2 regions of the Streptomyces sp. NPDC024698 genome follow, and region 2 is predicted to be linked to the other one. Evidence: riboswitches for the same ligand, from Rfam matches in the RefSeq annotation. Region 2 holds a riboswitch; the other holds the start of a gene.
What was found. Region 2 has a riboswitch for FMN ahead of ACZ4AA_RS31535 (riboflavin synthase). Riboswitches for the same ligand answer to the same signal wherever they lie in the genome.
Positions count from the first base shown of each region.

Region 1: another riboswitch for FMN. It lies ahead of ribB (3,4-dihydroxy-2-butanone-4-phosphate synthase); the one in region 2 lies ahead of ACZ4AA_RS31535 (riboflavin synthase).

Region 1 is NZ_JBVHLK010000003.1:225,841-229,239, reverse strand. It holds gene ACZ4AA_RS08815 (hypothetical protein) at 188-529, opposite strand; FMN riboswitch at 847-977, shown strand; partial or broken gene ribB (3,4-dihydroxy-2-butanone-4-phosphate synthase) at 1,266-1,919, shown strand; gene ACZ4AA_RS08805 (phosphopantetheine-binding protein) at 2,168-2,410, shown strand; gene ACZ4AA_RS08800 (ATP-grasp domain-containing protein) at 2,414-3,399, shown strand, end outside.
Region 2 is NZ_JBVHLK010000021.1:55,305-58,703, reverse strand. It holds gene ACZ4AA_RS31540 (nicotinamide mononucleotide transporter family protein) at 1-602, opposite strand, end outside; gene ACZ4AA_RS31535 (riboflavin synthase) at 599-1,234, opposite strand; FMN riboswitch at 1,390-1,520, opposite strand; gene ACZ4AA_RS31530 (ROK family transcriptional regulator) at 2,026-3,246, opposite strand; gene ACZ4AA_RS31525 (MFS transporter) at 3,378-3,399, shown strand, end outside.

The DNA.
Region 1 (3,399 bases), on a different contig from region 2:
GTTCCTTTCGTCGTGCTGTGCTGTGAGGGGCGTTCCGAGAACCGCGGAAAGGTGCAACGGGGGCTGCCCGACGGACCGGCGGTCCCGCAGAGCCGGGGGACTTCGCTCATGGATGTGGGCTCCAGCCGTCCTGCGGCGCGGGGGAGTTCTGCGCGGCGCATGCCGGAGGCGGCTCGGGACCGCGCGGTCAGCGAGCGGTGGGAGCACCCGTCCACACGGGAGGTGTCTCCCGGCCGGCCGGAGGCTGGCACTGCGCCCACTCCTGGTCGGCCACGTCGTGCCAGGGGTGGGGACCCCGGGTGAAGTCCCCTTCACCGAAGGAGAGCCGGGTGCCGTGCGCCAGATGCACCGCGAGCGGATCGGATCGGTCGGCGACCACCCGGACCAGGTAGCTCGACCATGTCCGTCCGCCGAGGACTTCCCGGTGCAGGACGGTCGTGCCGGGTGCGAACCGGCCAGGCTCCGCGGTCCCGGCTTCGTTGTCGGTGGGCTCGGCCGCACGCAGCGCGCCCTCAGAATTGTTGCGCATTGAAGTGTTGATCCCCCGTGCTGACACGGATCCGACATTGCGCGGACCCCAAATGCCCGCTTCGCCGGCCGGCCGAACTCGCCTCGCAGCCCCGTATTCGTCGAAGCGGGCGACCGGCGCCGATCTGACCGTTATTGACGGTTGGTTAGCGGCGTGCGGATCGTAGACACAGCCGCGAGACGTTGGCAACTCTTTTGAAACGGCGTGCCGTTCGCCTGTCGGGCGATGCGTGACGCAGGCCACAATGACTCGATTTCGCCAATGCCTTGTCAAGATCACGCGGAGTGTGCAAGGTTAACGGAAGTTATCACGAACGTTTGCGCACTCCGGGGTCGGTGAAATTCCGAACCGGCGGTTACAGTCCGCGACCCGACCGCCTCCAGCGGCCGGTTGACCAGGTGAAATTCCTGGACCGACGGTGAAAGTCCGGAAGGGAGGCAGTGCGCGGCGAGCAGGGTCTTTCCCGATCCTTGTGGAAGTTCCGCACGTCCTCACGGGGACTGTGGCGCCCCGACGGGAAAGTGTCACGTGCCCTTGCGCTCGTCGTGTGTCTCAGGCCCCGGAAGTCCGCGCCGCCAGCGCGAGGAGAGACTTCGATGGGCCGATTACCGGGCAGTGCCCCTGCCGCCGCGCAACCCCGCCCGACCGGCCGCAGCGCCGAGTTCCAGGTGCGCGGGGCCCGCTCGGCCGACCTCGCGCCCCGACCTCGCTTCCACCGAACGCTAGGACCACGGGCATGACCACTACCGATTCGATGCTGTCTCCCACCGCCAGGGGCGTGCAGCCCCTCGATCCGATCGACCACGCGGTCGCGGAGATCGCCGCCGGCCGGGCGGTCGTCGTCGTCGACGACGAGAACCGCGAGAACGAGGGCGACATCGTCTTCGCAGCCGAGCTGGCCACCCCTGAGCTGGTCGCCTTCGCCATGACCGAGTGCCGGGGCCTGCTCTGCGCCCCGATGCCGGGAGACGATCTGGACCGGCTGGAGCTGGATCAGATGGTTCCCCGCAACACCGAGAGCCACCGCACCGCCTTCACGGTCTCCGTCGACGCCGCCGTCGGCATCAGCACCGGGATCTCCGCCGCGGACAGAGCGCTGACCCTCCGTCTGCTGGCCGAACGCAGGAGTTCACCCGGCGACTTCGTGCGACCCGGACACATCTTCCCGCTGCGGGCGCGTGACGGCGGCGTGCTGGTGCGGCCCGGTCACACCGAGGCCGGTGTGGATCTCTGCCGGCTCGCCGGATTGCGCCCGGCAGCGGCCGTGTGCGAGATCGCCAACTCCGACGGCACCATGGCCCGGCTCCCGGAGCTGCGCGACTTCGCCGAGCGTCACGGACTTGCCCTGATCTCCGTCGCCGCCCTCATCGACCATCTGCGGCCGTCCGAGGGGCCGCCCCCCGTGTGCTCGGCTCGGCCGGGAGCGGCCCTGGGCTGACCGACGGGGGGTGCCACGAGGAAGGACCACGGGCCCGGCAGGCCCGCAGATGTTTTGCAAAAAGCATTTGCCGGGCCTCCTTCCGGCGTGCTCCGAATTGCGAATCTTGATGAATTCACCAAGAATTGTCGTGGTATTTGACATTGCGCCGTTGAGCATTCAATACTCGAAAGCGACCACGAGTCAGGGGGGGAACCGGCATGCTCGACAAGGGCGCCATAGAAATACCCAGAGGAATCTGGGAAGAAGTACTCGGTATTTCGGTCGACGATGTCGCCGCCGATTTCTGCGACCTTGGCGGCGATGCACTGCCGGCGGTGGCGATTTCCACCCGCGCTATCGAGTCCGGCCTCGCGATGCCGCGGTCCGCAGTTCTGCGCCGCAGTACGCTCCGCGAGCTTGCCGAGGCGGTCGAGGATCCCCAACTGTTCGAACGTGCCTGACCGATGGCTATCGTTGTCGTCTACGACCAGGGTGCGGCCTCGCCGCGCGAGATCATCGGCCGGTTGCGCACATCGGAGCCCGTGGTGGTGGTGCTCGCGGACTCCGGGCACGCCCGCCAGGTCCGCCCGCTCCTGGAGGAGAACTGCGCCGGTCTCGTACCGCTGGCCGACGGGGACGACGCCGTCGTCGCCCGTCTGCGCGCCGTTGGGGCCAAAGGCATCCTGACCTTCAGCGAACGCATGCTCACCGACACCGCGTTACTTGCGGAACGGCTCGATCTTCCGTTCAACTCCCCGGAAACCGTCAAGGGGTTGACCGACAAATCCGTTCAGCGGCGCCTGCTGCACGAGGCCGGCGTGGACGCCGTCCGCAGCACGGTCGTCACCACCGCCGGACAATGGCCGGACGCACTGGCACAGGTGGGTCTGCCCGCCGTGGTCAAACCGGTGCGTGGCGAAGGCAGCCGGAACACGGTCCGGGTGACGGACCCCGACCGCGGCGCCGCCGTGATCGAGGAGTTCCTGCGCGCCGAACCGGCTCTGGTGGTCGAGGAGTTCCTCGAAGGGGCCGACTGGGCCCCCTTCGGCGACTATGTCTCCGTGGAGAGCGCCGTCACACCTGAGGGCACGCGTCACTTCGCGGTGACGGGCAAGCTGCCTCTGGCACCTCCCTTCCGGGAGTCGGGCCAGTTCTGGCCCGCGCCCCTGCCGCCGGAGCAGGAGGCCGAAGTGGTCGCTCTGGCCGATGGCGCACTTCGCGCACTGGGTGTCACCCACGGCCTGGTCCACACGGAGATCAAACTGACGCCCGCCGGGCCCCGCCTGATCGAGGTCAACGGAAGGCTCGGCGGGTACCAGGCCGACCTGGCCACACGTGCCGCAGGGCTCGATCTCGTCGCCCTGGCAGGCGAGTTGGCCCTCGGAGGCGAGTTGGCCCTGGGACGCAGCGTCCCGCTGACCCCCGTACGTCCGGAGCGGGTCCACTTCCA
Region 2 (3,399 bases):
GCCTCACGGGAGCGCAGCCACCAGTCGCGCATGCCCCACAGGACGAGCGCGCCGTACAGGACGTAGACGAATCCGGAGAAGGCGTAGCCGTTGGCGAAGTTGAGCGGGACGCCCACCACGTCGACGAGCAGCCAGGCGAACCAGAACTCGACCATGCCGCGGGCCTGCGCGTACATGGCGACGATCGTGCCGACGAAGATGTAGGCGTCCGGCCAGGGGTCCCAGGACAGCGTCGGGTACGCGTGGAACAGGGCGCTGACGGCGAGGGTGCCGACGGCGGCGGCGCCCGCCATGTACGCGCGTTCGCGCCAGGTGGCGAATCGTACGGAGACGCGTCCGTCCTTGCCCTCGCCGCGGTTCCACTGCCACCAGCCGTACAGGGCGACGGCGATGACCACGACCTGCTTGCCGGCGCTGCCGGTGAGGTGGCCGAAGAAGGCGGCGAAGAGGACCAGGCCGGAGAGGAGCTGGACGGGCCAGCTCCACACGGAGCGCCGCCAGCCGAGCGCGAGGGCGATCAGACCGATCACGTTGCCGATCATGTCCGACCACATGATGTGCTGGCCGAACAGGACGAAGGCCTCGGAGTTGAGCCAGTTCACCGGCCGGCCCCCTGGATCCCGGGCGGACCGGCGGGCTGCTCACCGCGCGCGCCCAGCAGGCGCTCGACGTACTTGGCGATCACGTCGACCTCGAGGTTGACCGGGTCGCCGGGCTGCTTGCGGCCCAGGGTGGTCAGGTCGAGCGTGGTGGGGATGAGGCTGACGGTGAAGAAGTCGGGGCCGGCGTCGACCACGGTCAGGCTGATGCCGTCGACGGTGATGGAGCCCTTCTCGACGACATAGCGCGAGAGGTCGGCGGGGAGCGAGATCTTGACGATCTCCCAGTTCTCGGACGGCTTGCGCTCGATGACCGCGCCGGTGCCGTCGACGTGCCCCTGCACGATGTGTCCGCCGAGGCGCTCACCCACGGCCATCGGCCGTTCCAGGTTGACGCGGGAGCCGACGGTGAGGGCCCCGAGGCTGGAGCGGTTCAGGGTTTCGGCCATCACGTCGGCGGTGAACTCGTCGCCCTCGTGCTCGACCACGGTGAGACAGACTCCGTTGACGGCGATGGAGTCGCCGTGCTGCGCGCCCTGCGTGACGACGGGGCCACGCAGCCGGAAACGCGAGGCGTCGTCGAGCATCTCGACGGCGGTGACCTCACCCAGCTCTTCGACGATTCCGGTGAACACTTCCCGGGTCCTCCTGCCTCATAGGGCACGGACTCCGGGGCCTGTCGATGACGACAGAATGAGCGGACCGCGGCACACCGGGAGCGACGCCGAAAGGACACCCGTCCCGCAGGACGAGCAGCAACAAACGGCAGCGCGCACGAAATGCCCGCCCGCCGCGCACTGCCTCCCATCCGGACTTTAACCGTCGGTCCAGGAATTCCACCTGGTCAACCGGCCGCTGGAAGCGGCCGGGTCGCGGACTATAACCGCCGGTTCGGAATTACACCGACCCCGGAGTGCGCTGCTTCTGGTACATGGCCAGTGTGCCACGCCCGAACGACGGTCATACGGCCGTACCTCTGTGGGGTGGCTCACAGCGGCCCGGCATGGACTTCCACGGACGGGGCACCCGGCCAACCTCCTTGACCCCGTGCGGTCTTGGGGCAGGTCACAGGTTCGCGCAACTGGTCCATACCTATTGACGCTCTGGTCTAGTCCTCTTAATGTCCTCGATCAAGACTGCGTGATCATTCATTGCCGGTCCCCCCACGATCGACCCGGCGGCGGTGACGAAGGCCCTTGCCCCGCCGCCGGGTCTCCAACCGGCCGCGACCGCCCAGAGAGTGCCGGGCATCGCCGGGCACGCGCGGCTTCGCGAACGCCGGCGGCTTCACGGATACCCGCGGCTTCGCGGACAGGCGCGGCTTCGCGAACACCCGCGGCTTCGCGGACACCCGCGGCTTCACGGACACGCGCGGCTTCGCGGACACCCGCGGCTTCACGGACACCCACGGCTTCACGGACACGCCCTACCGCGACGAGGCCGGGGCGAACAGCTCGTCCTGGGCACCGTCGCGCGCGGTCAGCAGGGCTCCGCGCAGCACCGCGCCCCCGCCCACCGTGGTCGCGCGCACCTCGGTGGGGAGCGGCGAGATCCGGGCGAGCCGCCGCTCGACCCGCGCCGCGAGCGCCGCGCCGCCGGCCTGGCCGACCTCGCCGCCGAGGACCACACAGCCGGGGTCGAGCACCGCGCCTACGGACGCCGCCCCGATCGCGAGGCGCTGGGCGAGAGCGTCGAGGAAACCGTCGGACGCCGGGGAGCCGGGGGCCGCCAGCGCCTGCCGCACGAGCGCCGCGGCATGCGGTTCGTAGCCCTCGGGCCGCGCCGAGACGCCGTGCTGCGCCGCCAGCTCCGTGATCGCCGCGGACCCGACCAGGGAGTGGAAGCCGCCCCCGCAGTCGGTCGCCGAGGGCAGGCCCGTGGTGCCCGGCACCGGCAGGAAGCCGATCTCGCCGGTTCCTCCGGAGGCGCCTCGGCGCAGGGCGCCGTCGAGGACCACGGCGGCGCCGGTGCCGTGGCCGAGCCACAGCAGGACGAACGTGTCCCGGTCGCGGGCGACGCCCTCGCGCTGTTCGGCCAGGGCCGCGAGGTTGGTCTCGTTCTCGACCAGGACGCGGGCCTCGGGAAGCCGTTCCTGGAGGGCCGCGACGAGCCTTCGGTGCCACTCGGGCAGCCCGGTGGAGTCGCGGAGTTCACCGCTGGCGGGATCGATCAGACCGGGCGCCCCGATGCCGACCGTGTGCAGCCTGCCCCACCCTCCGGCCCCTTCCCGTTGGGGCGCGCCGGCCTCCTTCGCCACCCGCTCGACCAGCGCGACCGCGCGCTCCACCGCCGGTCCGGTGCCGACACCCTCGCCGATGGGCGCGGACGCCTCGGCCAGGACGCGGCCGACCAGGTCGGAGACGACGACGGAGACTCCCTCCGTACGGACGTCCAGCGCGGCCAGGTGGGCGCGGTCCGCGACGATCCCGTAGACCCGGGCGTTCGGCCCCCGCCGCTGCTCCCCCGATTCCCCGACGACGGTGACGAGACCGGAGACCGTCAAGCGTTCCACGAGGTCGGCGACGGTCGGCCGGGACAGTCCGGTGAGCTGCTTCAGCCGCGTGGCCGTCAACGGGCCTTCCTGCTGCAACAGCCGCAGGGCGAGCCGGTCGTTGATGGCCCGTGCGGTGCTCGGGGATGCGGGCATGGCGGGAATCCTCCCAGATCGGCGAGGCCACCGGGCGACCGGGCGGCGAGCGGGCATCTATTTATCAGGCAGGGTTCCTGATAGTTTACGGCGGCACACCGTGGAAGCATCACCCGGGGAGGGGCCCGAGCATGAGTGGAGCGGTCGAGGACC